Regions from separate parts of the Sphingobium sp. LMC3-1-1.1 genome, predicted to be linked through region 1. Evidence: riboswitches for the same ligand, from Rfam matches in the RefSeq annotation. Region 1 holds a riboswitch; each other region holds the start of a gene.
The links. Region 1 has a riboswitch for cobalamin ahead of MRBLMC3_RS10715 (cobalamin biosynthesis protein CobG). Riboswitches for the same ligand answer to the same signal wherever they lie in the genome.

Region 1 (5,164 bases):
TGCGCGCCCATGGGATCGACTGCGTGGTTTCGAAAAATGCTGGTGGCGATGGCGCGCAGGCGAAGCTGATTGCGGCGCGGCAACTGGCATTGCCGGTCGTGATGATCGAGCGCCCGGCCTGTCCGGCCGCGCTGATGACGCATGAGGTTGCGGCGGTGCTGCAATGGCTGGGTCATGCGGCGGAGCGCGGCGTATAGAGGATCGGCGGCCCTGATCGGCTAATCAGCCGGGTGCGGCTGGAACCGACGATGACCATGGTGCGCATGTCCGCCATCTGCGCGGTCGCCTCGCTCAGCGGCACGATGCGCAGAGTTTCTTCGGGCGTGGAAACGGCGCGGGCGAACAGGATAAGTCGATCCTCGTCGCATTCCTCGCGCAGGATCGTCAGCGCCCGCCCGAAGCCTTCCGGCCGGGAGCGGGATCGCGGATTGTAGAAAGCCATGGCGAAGTCGGCCTGTGCCGCGAGGCGCAGGCGGCGTTCGATCAGCGGCCAGGGCTTCAGATTGTCGGACAGGTTGATGGCGCAGAAATCATGGCCGAGCGGAGCGCCCGCGCGTGCCGCGGCGGCGAGCATGGCGGTGATGCCCGGGAGCACGCGGACATCGACATCGCGCCAGTCCTGCGGGCCTGCCTCCATGGCTTCGAACAGGGCCGAAGCCATGGCGAACACGCCCGGATCGCCCGAAGACACCACTGCGACCCGCCTGCCCTGGGCGGCAAGGGTCAGGGCATGGGCAGCGCGTTCAAGTTCGACGCGATTGTCCGATGCGTGGAGCATGAGGCCCGGTCTTTGCGCCACACGGGCCACATAGGGGATATATCCGATGACGTCGGTTGCCTGCGCCAGTGCATCCGACACCTCTGGCGTGACGAGCGCATCCGCGCCCGGCCCAAGGCCCGCTGCCACGATCCAGCCGGTCATGGGCGGCGGCCCTGTCCATGGATCAGCAGGATCGAGAAATAGGCGGTGACATCGGTCGCCTCTGCCAGCGGCGTGATACGCTGATCCGCCATCGTCGCATATTCGATCAGCCAGGCGCTGTCCTGTCGGCCGGCCGCTTCGATCGCGCGGCGCAGCTTGGGGAGGTTGCGGCCGATCTTCATCACCGCCAGCGCATGGCTGTCACGGATGCGGCGGACGAGTTCCTCTTCGGGCAGCGTCGCCATCAACACGGTCAGGACATCGTCCCCCCAACTGATCGGCGTGCCGCTGGCGGTCCAGGCGCCGGACATGCCGGTGATGCCGGGGACGATCTTCACCGGCGCGGCGAGCCGGCTGTGCAGATGCATGAAGCTGCCATAGAAGAAGGGATCGCCCTCGCAGAGGACGACCACATCCTCCCCGCGCGCGGAGAGTCCTTCCAGATGCGCGGTGCAATCGGCGTAGAAGGCCGAGAGAAGGTCATTGTAGCGGGGATCGGACAGCGGGATTTCCGTCGTCACCGGATATTCCATCGGGAATTCGACCGCATCGGCGCGCAACATGCCCTCCACGATGCTGCGGGCATGACCCGACCGTCCCCGCTTGCGGAAATAGGCGATATGCCGCGCGTCGCGGATCAGCCGGTCGGCACGGACGCTCATCAGGTCCTGGGCGCCCGGTCCCAGGCCAACGCCGTGGATGGTCCCGCCTGTCATTCCGCCGGGCTCGCAATGGCATTGACCGCCGCGACCGTGACAGCGCTGCCGCCAAGGCGGCCCTCTACGACGCAACAGGGGACGGGTTGGGCGTGCCAGAGCGCCTCCTTCGATTCTGCCGCTCCGACGAAGCCGACGGGACAGCCGATGATCGCGGCCGGTCGAGGGCAGGCGGGATCCTCCAGCATGTCGAGCAGATGGAACAGAGCCGTCGGCGCATTGCCGATCGCGACAAGCGCGCCTGCCAGATAAGGCCGCCAGAGTTCAAGCGCGGCGGCGGAGCGGGTGTTGGACATGCGCTCCGCCAGCGCGGGCACTTGCGGATCGTTCAGCGTGCAGAGGATGGGATTGGCGGCCGGCAGGCGCTTTGCGGTGATCCCTTCGGACACCATGCGCGCGTCGCAGAGGATCGGGGCGCCGGCCTGAAGAGCGGCGATGGCAGCTTCTGCGAAGGAGGGAGAAAAGCGGATCCGGGACGCAAGTTCGACCAGTCCCGCCGCATGGATCATGCGCACGGCGATGCGCTCCTCCTCGGGCGAGAAGCGGCCGAGATCAGCCTCCGCGCGGATGATGCGAAAGGACTGCCGGTAGATGGCGGCGCCATCGGTTTCATAGTTTTGGGGCATCAGGGCCTTCCAAAATGGGCGAGGACTTGGTCGGCGGTCATGCCGGCCAACTCCGGCGATGATCCGGCGGGGCCGTTGCGGGACAGGTCGAAGCGGCCCTGCCTGCCGGTGAGAACAAGGTCGGCAGGCACCTGTCGGGCACAGCCCTTGGCGCAGCCCGACACATGCAGGGAGCCATCGACCAGCGGTGCGAGCCGGGTGGCGAGGCTGCGGGTCGCAACGCTGGCCTGCGGGCATGCAGGCGCGCCAGGGCAGGCATCCATTCCGAGCAGCCGGTCAATGGAGAGGTTGTCGGCATCCTCCTTGGCTCCTTCGAGGATCAGGCCGCGCCAGGGGGTGATGCGCACGGCGCAGACATTCCCTTTTTCCGCCAGCGCGATGAGGCTGTCGGCATGGAACTGGCCGAAGGGAATGCCGTGAAACGGGCCGGCTGCCGCCGCCAGCGCTTGGGAAGGCGGGCGGGACGGCGCGGGCGCGACATCCGCAACGGTTGGCAGAGGAGCTTTGTGCCGGGCTGCGCGGCCAGATGCTGCCCCGCCCGTGGCCAGAAACCAGTGGAAAAGGGCGCTCAGGTCGCGAGCCGCGTTTTCGACGCTGGTGGTAGAACCGAGCATCCGTCCGTCCATCCTCAGCAGCAGCATGCCCGTTGCGCTGCGTTCGAAGCGGAAGTCCGCGGGAACAGCTGCCAGACAGGGCGCAGGGCCGGCGTCGATGGCGATCCCGATCTTGGGGGGAAGTTCGGGCATTTCATCAAGATGCTCGATCAGGCTGAGGGCGATGTTTTCCGTGTCGTCCCCTGGCGAGGAATCGGGCGTGAGCAGGACATTGCCGCGAGCCTCACGGCCAGGATCGGGATCGGCGAGGCCAAGAGCGATGAGTTGCCGGAGCAGTGGAGCATGGCTTTGCTCCGCCACGCCGCGAAGCTGGAGCGCGGCGCGGTTGGTAAGGTCGATCAGGCCGTTGCCGTGCGAACGCGCCGCTTTTGCAAGTCCGATGGCCTGCGGCACGGTGAGGCGGCCCAGTCGGGGGCGCACCCGTACCAGCAATCCGTCGCCTGCCGTCATCGGACGCCATGCCGATGGACACCAGCCGCGAACGGCGGCGGACGATGCGCTTTGCGCGTCTGGCAACGAACTTCACCTCCCACGTCGCAACGACGACCGGAGGATGTCCCCCAGCCGCATTCGTCGCCCGTGCGGAGAACCGAGCCGTGACCATCCCCTGGACCATGGCTAGAGCGACCTTTGCGTTCGGCAGGTATCCTGGCTTGCGGGTCGTCGCCTTGGCACGGGCCTTCCCGGATTGCTCCAGTGGCTGGCCATCCCGGATGGGGGGCCGTCCTTGCCTTGCTCGCCGCTTACAGTTGCAGGGACAGCCGCGGATTAGGGAGCATCCTCCCGCACCGCGTTCCCATTTAAGCCCCTCGCGGGGCACCGACGCGATCGATGGAGCGGGCGGAACCCGTTCCAGCAACGCCTCATAGGCGGGGAGGACGGGAAAGGAAAGAGCCGTTCAGCGGCAATCGTCAGCGCGTGACGATCGCGGAATGCCAGTCGGTGCGATGTTCCCAGCCCCGTCTTTCCAGTTCCGGCGTAGCCTCTTCGCTTACAGGATAGCCCAGGCATATCAGCCCGAGGCAGCGCCAGTTGCCGGGAATGGCGAGCATCGCATCCACCGTCGCGGGATCCAGTATCGACACCCAGCCCAGCCCAATGCCGCGCGTGCGGGCGGCAAGCCACAATGTGTGGATGGCCATCACGCAACTGTAGCGGCGCGCCTCCGGCATGGTGATTGCGCCCAGCCTGTGCCCCGTTTCAGTGCCTTCGTCGCAATAGACGGCGAACAGCACGGGCGCTTCGCGCAGACCGTGCAATTTGAGGCTGCGGTAGAGCCGGTCCTCCTCTCCATCGTAGATCTTGCCCGCTCTGGCGATCTGGGCATCGACATGGACGGCGAGATCCTCGCGCAGCCCCGGCGTTTCGATCCGGACGAACCGCCAGGGCTGCGAAAGCCCCACGGACGGGGCGCTGTGCGCAAGGGCGAGCAGCCTTTCCACCTCGCTTTCGTCCAGCGGGTCGGTCAGGAAATGGCGCACGTCGCGGCGCAGGTGGACCAGATCCTCGAAGGCGGCGATGTCGAAGGCGGTGTGTGTCAGAATTCGATTCCCGGCTGGGCCTTCACGCCGCTGCGGAAGGGATGTTTGACAAGCGTCATTTCGGTGACGAGATCGGCCGCGTCGATCAGCGCTTCGGGCGCGTTGCGGCCGGTGATGAGCACATGCTTCATCGGGCTTCTGGCGGTCACGGCTTCCAGGACCTCTGCCACGGGCAGGTAGTCGTAGCGCAGGACGATGTTGAGTTCATCGGCAAGGACCATGTCATAGGCCGGATCGGCGATCATGCGTTTCACCTCATCCCACGCTTCGCGCGCCAGGGCAATGTCCCGGGTCCGGTCCTGCGTATTCCAGGTGAAGCCTTCGCCCATCGGCTTGAATTCGACATTGTCCGGAAACGCATCGAACACCCGTTTTTCTCCGGTGGTCATCGCGCCCTTGACGAACTGGACGACGCCCACCTTCCTGTCATGGCCGATGGCGCGGACCACCATGCCCAGGGCGGCGGTCGTCTTGCCCTTGCCCTTGCCGGTGTGGACGATCAACAGGCCCTTTTCCTGCGTCTTGGTAGCCATGATCCTGTCATGGGCGGCCTGTTTCTTCTTCATCTTTTCGGCATGTTGTTCGGGCGTGCGTTCGATCATTGCGAGGCATCCTTGATTTGGGAGAGAAGCATGGCGGCGCTGTTCGACCGGGGCTTCCAAAGGGCGCGGTCCAGCGCTTCGTGGAGGCGGGCGGCGGTTTCCCGCAGGGCTGCCGGATTGGCCTGCGCCATGAAGGCGCGGAC
Region 2 (5,164 bases), on a different contig from region 1:
GCCCTGACCAATTAACGACAGCGCAGCATGCTCCCGCGAAGGCGGGAGGCCCGTTCAAAGTCGGTACGGGGCGCTCTCGCGGCTTGCCTCGTTCAAGTGCGTTCGCGGAAGCACTCCATTCATCGACTGTCCTTTGCGAGGGCCTGCAGATCCTCCGGCCGGTTGATGTTGGGCAGCACGAATTCGGGCCGGTCGACGATCCGGGCGCCGACCCGCTCCAGCCAGCCCCGGATCGATCTGTTATTGTCCTCCGCCAGATGGGCATCCAGTTCGCCCGCCAGCGAAGCGGGCCAGAATCCGGCCAGTTGCTGCCCCTTGAGGATGGCGGGTTCAGGGCCGATCAGGGCCTGCGCCAGGCCGTCCGGATAGGCGGGCACGTCGCACCCGGTCGTCAGCACGGCGTCATAACCCTGCGCCAGGGCATGATGCAGCGCCGCGTTGAGGCCGCCCAACGGCCCCATGTCCGCGGCGGGCCGATCCGCCAGCCCGATCATGCCCTCCACCTGCCGGCCGCAGACCACGACGGTTTCGACATGGCGGCCCAGCGCCTCCACCGCATGGTCCAGCAGGGTGCGCCCCTCCAGCATCGCCTGCGCCTTGTCGCTGCCGAACCGGCTGGACCGCCCGCCAGCCAGCACTGCCCCCATCAGCCGCATCATGCGCCGCCGCCTATGATCCGGGCATAGCTGTCGGGATCGACATTGCTGCCTGAAAGCACCACGACGCCGGCCCCATCGGCAGGCGGAGCAATCCCGGCCAGCATGGCCGCCAGCGATGCGGCTCCGCCCGGCTCGACCACCAGCTTGAGCACGGAAAAGGCAAAGCGCATCGCGTCGCGCACCTGATCGTCGCTCACCGCCAGGCCCCCGGACAACAGCGCCTGGTTGATGGGAAAGGTCAGCGCTCCCGGCGTGGGAGACAGCAGTGCGTCGCAGATCGACCGCGCATCGGGCGACACGCTTTCCCGCTTGCCGCTGGCCAGGGACCGCGCCGTATCGTCGAACGCTTCCGGTTCCACCGCATGGATATTGACCTCGGGCATGCGCGCCTTCACCGCCGTCGCGATCCCCGACACCATGCCGCCGCCGCCGCAATTGACCAGGATCTGGCCGATCTTCGCGCCTGCTTCGGCGGCCTGCTCCATGATCTCCAGCCCGATCGTGCCCTGGCCCGCCATGATGAAGGGATCGTCGAAGGACGGCACCAGCACCGCGCCCCTCTCGGTCGCCAGCCGCGTGGCGATCTCCTCCCGGTTATCGGTGAAGCGGTCATAGGCAACGACTTCGGCGCCCAGCGCCCGCGTGTTCGCCGTCTTGATCGCGGGCGCGTCGGCCGGCATCACGATCGTCGCCGCGATCCCCAGCAAGCGCGCCGCAAAGGCGACGCCCTGCGCGTGATTGCCCGATGACCAGGCGACGACGCCTGCCTTTCGCTCCCCGGCGTCCAGCCGGGCCAGCCGGTTGTAGGCACCGCGGAACTTGAACGATCCGCTGTGCTGCGCGCCCTCGAACTTCACCAGCACCCGCCGGCCGCAGCGGGCGTTGAGCGCCGCATTTTCCAGCAGGGGGGTGCGGATGGCGGCGGGGGCGATGACCCGCGCCGCATCCTCGACATCGGCGGCGTTGATGGCGAACGACATGCAATCTCCTTCTGCGGCTGCCCCTTGGCATGGCCGCCGCTTTCCCTTATGGCGCCCGGCGCGGGCAGGGCAAAGCCCCTGCGCGCAAGGAAGATCGCGCCGGTGCCCGGAAGGGCTGAAAACGGGAATGCGGTGCGGACGGGAAGCCGTCCCAATCCGCGGCTGTCCCTGCAACTGTAAGCGGTGAGCGCGATGCACTTCGGCCCCCAGGGCCGGCCACTGGACGCAAGTCCGGGAAGGCGTGCATCGCCGCATTGACCCGCGAGCCAGGAGACCTGCCGGCGCATGGTCGCTCTTGCCTTGGTCCAGGGTATGGCCACGGCACGGTGTTCTCCGTCTGAGCGACGAAGCGGCGCGGGGCCGCATCGGTGTGGGGGAGGGCGCGGGCGCCAGCCATTTTCCCCTGTCCGGCCGCATGAGCGGACGCCCTGAGCCATGTTGCATCGCGCTCAGGGGGAAGACAGACATGTTGAGGATTTCCGTTTCCATCGCCGCCTTGCTCGCGGCCGCACCTGCGCTGGCGGAGGATGAGATCATCGTCACCGCGCTGGGCATCGAACAGCCGCGCGACGAGGTCGGCCAGGCCGTCACCGTGATCGACGCCGACACCATCCGCACCCGCCAGAGCGTCAGCGTGGTCGACCTGCTGGCCACCACGCCGGGCGTGCGCTTCAACCGCAGCGGCAGCCTGGGCGGCGTGACCGGGGTTTCGCTGCGCGGCGCGGAAACGACGCAGACGCTGGTGCTGATCGACGGGGTCAAGGTCAACGACCCCAGCGGCATCGGCGACATGTACGATTTCGGCAATCTGCTGACCGGCAATATCCAGCGGATCGAGATTTTGCGCGGCTCCAACTCGATCGTCTACGGCAGCCAGGCGATCGGCGGCGTGGTCAACGTCATGACCGGAACGCCCGGCACCGGCTTTGCCGGCAATGCCTCCGTCGATTACGGCTACAGCAATACGCTGAACGCGAAGGCGGACGTTTCGGGCGGCAGCGGCATCGCGTCGGGCGGCGTCGGCATCGCCTATTTCAACACCGACGGCATTTCCTCCGCCGCCAGCGGCACCGAAAGGGACGGCTATGAGAATATCGCCGCCAATGCCAGGCTGAAGCTGTCCTTCACCGATACCCTCAACCTCGACCTGCGCGGCTATTATATCCATGCCGACCTGGATACCGACAATGGCGTGGTGGACAGCACCACGGACTCCTCGAAATCGGATCAATATGTCGGCTATGCGGGCCTCAACCTCGCGCTGTTCGACGGCAGGCTCACCAATCGGGCGGCCGTCACCTGGTTCCGCATCGACCGCGACTATACGTCTGCTTTCGGGCCTTATGCCTATTCCGGCACCAATTTGCGCTTCGAATATGAAGGGATCTACCAGCCGGTGGATCAGGCGAAGCTGGTCTTCGGCTATGAACATGAGCGGCCCGACTATGACTTTTCCGGCTTCGGTTCCACCGAACGCCACAAGGCCGATATCGACAGCGTCTATGCGCTGGCCGTCGTCAAGCCCCTTGCCGGCCTGTCGCTGACCGGCGGCGTGCGGCATGACGATCACAGCCAGTTCGGCGGCGCGACGACCTTCGGCGCCAACGCCAATTACACGCCCAATGCCGGCGCGACCAATATCCGCATGAGCTATGGCGAGGGGTTCAAGGCGCCGTCGCTCTACCAGCTTTACGGCGCCGATGTCGGCAATGCCGGCCTGCGTCCCGAGCGGTCGAAAAGCTACGATATCGGTTTTGACCAGAGGCTCGACGGCGACCGGGCGATCCTCTCCGTCACGGCGTTCCGCCGCGATACCAGAAACCAGATCAACTATGATTATTCGATCGGCCTCTATGGCGGGTATAATAATCTCGACCGCACCCGCGCCAAGGGGGTGGAGGCGATGCTGACGCTGAGGCCGGTCGATGCGCTGACCGTCACGGCCGCCTACAGCCATGTCGATGCGCGCGACCGCAGTAGCGGCGCCCGGCTGCCCCGCCGCGCCCCCGACGCGGTCAGCGTTTCGGCGGATTATGTCTGGCCCTTCGGCCTGTCGACCGGCGCCACCGTGACGATGGTGGGCGACAGCTTCAACGACGCGACCAATCTGGTACGGCTGGACGGCTATGCGATAGCGAACATCCGGGCGTCTTTCCCGATCATGGAGAAGCTGGAAATCTATGGCCGCATCGACAATGTCACCGATGCGAAATACGCCACGGTCTATGGCTATGGCACCTATGGGCGATCGGCCTTCGGCGGCGTGCGTGTGCGCTTCTGACGGCTTATGGGCGTGGCGCGGCGTTGATCTGCGCCGCGCCGTCAAGCTGCGCCGTGATGCTCCTTGCGGCGTCGACATAGGCGGGGCCGCCGCACACCGTCCACGCCTGCGGCACGCGGATGCGCGGAATGGCGCGCAATATCGGATGGTGCAGCATCTCCGTCCCCTGATCGACCACCTTCTCGCTCCCCGCCTCGACGATCAGCCAGTCCGGGCGGGCGGCGATCATCTCCTCCAGCGAAAGCTGCGACAGTGCCGGCTTGCCCAGCCTGGCCGCCAGGTTGACCAGGCCCACGCGCCGCATCAGGTCGTCGACCAGCGTGCCGGTGCCGGTCATATAGCCGCGCCGCTGATAATAGGCGGCGACGCCGCGATGCTTCGGATGGGGCAGGGCGGCAAGATCCCGGTCCATGCGGGCGATCATCGCCTCGCCCCGTTCGGGATGGCCGACCGCGGCCGCCACTTGCCGGATCTGCGCCAGGATCATCGCATGGCTGTCCGCGCTCGCCAGTGCCAGGGTCCGCCATCGGCCCGGTGGCGCGCCGACCACGCTGTCGCCCGACGGAAAGCCGATCAGCAGGTCGGGGCGAAGCGCCAGCACTTCCTCGGACGGGCGTTTGAGGGTGCGGAAGGCGCGGGCCTTGCCGACCGCCGCCGACAGTTCCGGGTCATGTCCATAGGGGCTGAGCGCCGCGATCTGCGCCGGATCGGCCAGCGCGAGCACATATTGGTCGGCGCAGGTGTTAAGCGACACGATGCGTTTTGGCGGAACCGGCGCGGCACCGGTCAGCGAAAGGGCGCAAAATGCGGCAAGGATCATTCTTCTGCGCACCCTGTGGCCCCTGTGCTGCGCCCCAACAAATCGTGCCTCGACACACTCCCTCGCGGGAGTAGGGAGCGCCTGGACAGATGCTGTAGCAAGCAGGGAGGAACGCGCAAGCCATGAGCGCCCGCCGCCACCCGTTGCTCATCCCCGCGCTGATCGCATCGGCCCTGCTCGCCGCGCTGGCTTCCCTCGCGCTTGGCGCCGTTCCGCTTTCTCCGGCCCGCATCCTCGCTGTCCTCGGCGGTGGCGGCGACGACGTTGCCCGCGCCATCCTTCTCGACCTGCGCCTGCCCCGCATGCTGCTGGGCCTGATCGTCGGCGCGATGCTCGGCCTGGCGGGCGCTGCGCTCCAGGGCTATCTGCGCAACCCGCTGGCCGAACCCTCGGTCTTGGGGGCGTCCAACTGCGCCGCGTTCGG
Region 3 (5,164 bases), on a different contig from region 1:
GCCGTGGAAGAGGCCGCCCGCCTGCTGCAATATTTCGGTGCTGAGACGCGGATCTTCGATCCCAGCGACCTGCCGCTGCCAGATCAGGTGGCGGAAGACGATCACCCTGCGGTGCATGAATTGCGCGAGCATGCGCTGTGGTCGGAAGGCATGGTCTGGTGCAGCCCGGAGCGGCACGGCCAGATCAGCGGCATCATGAAGACGCAGATCGACCACCTGCCGCTCCAGATTCGCGGGATGCGGCCGACGCAAGGGCGGACGCTTGCAGTCATGCAGGTGTCCGGCGGCTCCCAGTCGTTCAATGCCGTCAACACGCTGCGCCTGCTGGGTCGCTGGATGCGGATGTTCACGATCCCCAACCAGTCGTCGGTGGCGATGGCTTACAAGGAGTTCGACCAAGACGGCCGGATGCGGGCGTCGAGCTACTACGAGCGCATCGTCGATGTGATGGAGGAATTGGTCCGCTTTACGGTACTTATGCGACCGCATGCGGCGCAACTTGTGGATCGCTATTCCGAGCGCAAGGAAGCCGGAATTTCGGTTGATGCCGAGTCTGACCATTCGGCAGTCGCGATAGCGCCGCAATCTTGATTGACGGCTAGCAGCCCGGCACGGCGAAAATCAGGATCAGCAACCATGGCATCCGGCTGTACGACGGACTCAGCCGGGTTCTGGCCCATGCTCGCGATATCCCGTGTCCTGTTGTCGCTGGTTAAGCGCCTGGTTCTCATGCGGATATCGGCCATCTCGCCTTGGCTCGGTCTCGCGGCGGCGTGAGATTAGGCTCTTGCGGAGCATTGACCCTCCCGCTAACGCACCTCTGCCTGGGACGACGGCTTCGTCGTCCCAGGCATGATCGCGCCGGTGCCTCGAAAGAGGCTTAAAAGGGAACGCGGTGAGGATGGCTCCGGCTATCCAAATCCGGGGCTGTCCCTGCAACTGTAAGCGGCGAGCGCGATGCATATCGCTTCCTCCAGTGTGAGGAGGCAGCCACTGGACCGGACGCTAAATCCTGCGAGGTCTGGGAAGGCCGTGCATCAAGCTATGACCCGCGAGCCAGGAGACCTGCCAGCGTCTGGTCGCTCTTGCCCGGTCCAGGGGATGGCCAAGGCACGGTATCTTTCCGTTTGAGCGACGAACGGGCGGTGGAGGCCGCATCGGTTCGCGTGGCGGTCGCTCTATGGCGTCCGGCTGCTGACGTGCGCCGACCGTCGCTGGCGGCACGTCTCCACCCGAATGTCGCGTGACGCCGGGAAGACATGCAATGGAATGGAAAAATGTAGGATTTTGGCTGGCCACCGGGCTGGCCGCCACCACGACGCAGCAGGCCGGCGCGGAAACCGCCGCGGATGGCTCAGCCGAAATCATCGTGTCGGGCGTTCGGCCGGGAGCATTGCTCCAAGAGACGGAAACCGGATCGCGCCTGGGGCTGACCGCGCTCGAAACGCCAGCCAGCGTCGCGCAGATTGATGGCGACGCGATCCGCGCTCGCGGCGATCTGGACATAATGTCGGCCGTAACCCGTGCACCGGGTGTCACCACCTCCGCCAATCCGGGCAATGGCGGCACGGCCCTGTCGCTGCGCGGCTTTTCCGGTCAGGGTTCGGTGCTGCAACTGGTTGATGGCGTCCGGCTGTTCCCGGTTGCGGGCACGATCACCTTCCCCACCGACCCGTGGAATGTCGAGCGGATCGAATTGCTGAACGGCCCCGCCTCCGTGCTCTACGGACAGGGCGCGCTGGGCGGCGCGGTGAACATCATCACCAGATCCCCCAATGCCGAACGCACCGAATTTGACGCGGAAGCAGGATATGGCTCGCAGGATAGCTGGCGCGCGGCGGCAGGTGTCGGTGGACCGCTGGGCGAGATGCTCTCCTACCGGATCGACGCCAGCTACCGGGCGTCGGACGGGTATGTCGACCGTGGCCATTCCAAGAGCCTCGCGCTCTCGGGTGCGCTGCGCTTCCGGCCAAGCGACAGCTTCACGCTCACCCTGCGCAACGACTATGGCAATCAGCGGCCGATGGAATATTTCGGCACGCCACTGATCGACGGGGCGTTGGTGAAGGGCAACCAGCGGCGCAACTATAATGTCGCGGACGCCAGCCTGCACTATCGCGACAATCGGACCACGCTGACCGCCGACTGGACGGTGGCCGAAGGCATCACCCTCTCCAACGCCGCCTATCGCCTTACCAGCAAGCGTCTGTTCAAAAATCTGGAGAGCTATTTCTACAATGACGACGCCGGCCTGATCAACCGAATGGACAATCTGGGCATCTTCCATGACCAGACCCAATATGGCGATCAGGCAACCATCCGCATCAGCAAGCCGATTGCGGGCCTGAAAAACGATCTGGTCGTCGGCTTCGACGCCAATCTCATCAAGCTCACTTATTCCAATGATTTCGGATCGGACCCACAGGAGGATGCTGTCGATCCCTTCGACTTCGATCCGGGCCTGTTCTACGACACGCAGGGCATCGCGCCCCGCTATCGCACGCGGACCAACGAATATAGCGTCTTTGCCGAAGACCGCCTGGCGCTGACCGATCAGCTTTCGGTGGTCGCAGGCATCCGGCACGAGCGTGACAAGGTGCAACGCTGGAACATCGTCAATAACCCGGACGGCAGCACCAGCGAGGTCAATGCCTTTCCCAATGGCGCGACCAATCGGAAATTCCGCAACACCACTTGGCGGATCGGCAGCGTCTATAGGCCGACCTCCAACATCTCGCTCTATGGGCAATATTCGACCGGCGTCGATCCGCTCGGCACGCTGACCACCTTCACCACCAATGCGACCCAGTTCGCCTTCACCAACGCGACCGGCGATCAGGTCGAGGGCGGCATCAAGGCCATGTTCCTCGATGGCAAGGGCAGCGCCACTCTGGCGGCCTATCGTATCGTCAAGAAGAAGCTGGTAGCGCAACAGACGCCGACTAGTCCCATAGAACAGATCGGCCAGCGGTCCGCCAAGGGTGTGGAGGCTTCGGTGACGCTGCAACTGACCGACCGCTTCGGCATCGACGCGAATGGCACAGTGCTGGACGCTAATTTCGATGACTTCATCAGCGGCGGCACCAGCTATACCGGCAACACGCCACCCAATGTGCCTGAAGTAGCGGCGAACCTGTCCGTCTATTGGGCGCCCATTGACGCGCTGCGGGCCAATGCCAGTTTGCGCTATGTCGGCCGGAGCTTCTCGGACAACGCCAACAGCCACCGGGTGCCGGGCTATGCCGTGGTGGATGCGGGGTTGACCTATGCGTTCACCCCCAATCTCGCGGCGAACCTGCGGGTCTATAATCTCTTTGACAAGGATTATGCGACCACCACCTATAATGACGAGCAGTGGATATTGGGCCGCCCCCGTTCCATCGACATTTCGGTGACGGCTCATTTCTGACGCACGCGCCCGGTGGCGTCATCGCGGCAAGCGATGGCTGTATCTGACCCATCGCTGGCTGGGCATAGTGACATGCCTGTTGCTGGCGATGTGGTTCCTGTCGGGCATCGTCATGATGTATGTGCCTTTCCCGTCGCTGACCCAGCAGGAGCGGCTGGCGGGATTGGCACCCATCGACTGGAAGCAGGTCCATGGGAGTGTTCAGGCCGACGCCGTGTTGCAACAAGGGTTGGACGGTCCCGTCTGGCTGCACGACGGGGCGGCGGCGGCAATGAGCGGGCGCGCCGTCGCTCCTGTCACGGCTCGCCAGGCTGGCGGCATCGCTGCCGCGTTCGGCAAAGCGCCTGCCTCCGCCGTGGATCTGATCGAGCGGGATCAATGGACGGTTGGCAGCGGGTTTAACCGCTATCGGCCATTATGGAAGGTCACGCTCGACCGGCCGGATGGGTTGGTCCTCTACGTCGCATCGACCACCGGAACTGTGGTGCTGGACACGAACCGCACAGAGCGGTTCTGGAACTGGCTCGGATCGGTTCCTCATTGGATTTATCCGACTGCGCTGCGTCAGGACCAGCCGCTCTGGCGGCAGGTGATCCTCTGGACCTCCGGGGCAAGTATCATAGGGGCGGTCAGCGGCATGTGGATCGGGGTGCTGCGTATGCGGCTGCGCCGCCGCTACAAGGGCGGGCGGATTTCGCCCTATCGCGGCTGGCAGCGGTGGCATCATGTCGCGGGGTTGCTCGGCGGCACCCTGTTGGTCGCATGGATCGTCAGCGGCTGGCTCTCCGTCGATCCCAACCGCTGGTTCGCCAGCAAAGGTCTGAGCGATGCGGCTCGTGCCGCTTATGCCGGAGCAGGGATGCCCCCTGCGCTGGACTGGCAGCATGTCGGCAGCACACCAGAGGCTGCGGGCGCGCGTCAGATGCGGCTGATATGGACCGACAGCACGCCTTTGCTGATCTTCTCCCGACCGAGTGGACAGGATGCGATCCTCGATGCGCGGAGCTTGAAGCCGGTGAAGCTCGAGCCACGCCGCCTGATCCGCACCGCCCATCGGCTGGTTCCCGACGCTCGGATGGAAGCGGCCGACTGGCTCACCAAGTCCGATGCCTATTGGTATGAAGCCAAGGGAAGCGTGGAATTGCCGGTGTTGCGCATCCGCTTCGCCGACATGAATGACAGTTGGGTCTATATCAGCCCCCGCACAGGCGAGGTGCTGCGCGACATGGACGCTCGCCGCCGCCTCTATCGCTGGCTGTTCGATGGGCCGCATCGCTGGGATTTCGATGTGCTCATCCGTCAACGGCCCCTTTGGGATATATGGATGTGGGTTTGGTTGATTGTCGGGGCAATCATCTCGGTGAGCGGCATTGTGATCGGGATGCGGCGCTTAGGGCGGCCAACCGACCGGCGAATGTCGGGCATTGGCCGCCGGCGTCATTAGGGCAATCTGGTCTCCAGTTGCGCCAGAGCCAAACACAGCCTCACAACCCACGGATAACGCGTGAGCAATTCGAACCGTCGGCCGATCTCCCGGACACTGGCGATTCCTGGAAAGAAGTGGTGCACCCGACGGGATTCGAACCCATGGCCCTCAGATTAGGAATCTGATGCTCTATCCTGCTGAGCTACGGGTGCCCGTCGACGGCTCTATTCTGCGAATGGGGCGCGGTCAATTCTTCGCTTCGGGGGGCAGCACCGGAAAAGGCAGTGGCGCGACCTCCACCCCCTCCGCCATCAGGGCGCGTGCTTCGT

Region 2: another riboswitch for cobalamin. It lies ahead of MRBLMC3_RS21590 (TonB-dependent receptor plug domain-containing protein); the one in region 1 lies ahead of MRBLMC3_RS10715 (cobalamin biosynthesis protein CobG).
Region 3: another riboswitch for cobalamin. It lies ahead of MRBLMC3_RS10255 (TonB-dependent receptor); the one in region 1 lies ahead of MRBLMC3_RS10715 (cobalamin biosynthesis protein CobG).

Annotation. Positions count from the first base shown of each region.
Region 1 is NZ_JBEGHQ010000012.1:65,970-71,133, forward strand. It holds gene MRBLMC3_RS10695 (cobalt-precorrin-6A reductase) at 1-197, shown strand, start outside; gene cobJ (precorrin-3B C(17)-methyltransferase) at 173-922, opposite strand; gene cobI (precorrin-2 C(20)-methyltransferase) at 919-1,638, opposite strand; gene MRBLMC3_RS10710 (precorrin-8X methylmutase) at 1,635-2,264, opposite strand; gene MRBLMC3_RS10715 (cobalamin biosynthesis protein CobG) at 2,264-3,328, opposite strand; cobalamin riboswitch at 3,499-3,717, opposite strand; gene bluB (5,6-dimethylbenzimidazole synthase) at 3,790-4,419, opposite strand; gene cobO (cob(I)yrinic acid a,c-diamide adenosyltransferase) at 4,416-5,021, opposite strand; gene cobN (cobaltochelatase subunit CobN) at 5,018-5,164, opposite strand, start outside.
Region 2 is NZ_JBEGHQ010000078.1:83,497-88,660, forward strand. It holds gene cobA (uroporphyrinogen-III C-methyltransferase) at 1-15, shown strand, start outside; gene mobA (molybdenum cofactor guanylyltransferase) at 120-656, opposite strand; gene MRBLMC3_RS21585 (threonine ammonia-lyase) at 656-1,639, opposite strand; cobalamin riboswitch at 1,723-1,936, shown strand; gene MRBLMC3_RS21590 (TonB-dependent receptor plug domain-containing protein) at 2,106-3,920, shown strand; gene MRBLMC3_RS21595 (ABC transporter substrate-binding protein) at 3,925-4,752, opposite strand; gene MRBLMC3_RS21600 (FecCD family ABC transporter permease) at 4,863-5,164, shown strand, end outside.
Region 3 is NZ_JBEGHQ010000010.1:12,074-17,237, forward strand. It holds gene arsH (arsenical resistance protein ArsH) at 1-591, shown strand, start outside; cobalamin riboswitch at 846-1,087, shown strand; gene MRBLMC3_RS10255 (TonB-dependent receptor) at 1,265-3,409, shown strand; gene MRBLMC3_RS10260 (hypothetical protein) at 3,477-4,853, shown strand; tRNA gene MRBLMC3_RS10265 (tRNA-Arg) at 4,971-5,047, opposite strand; gene MRBLMC3_RS10270 (DUF1178 family protein) at 5,082-5,164, opposite strand, start outside.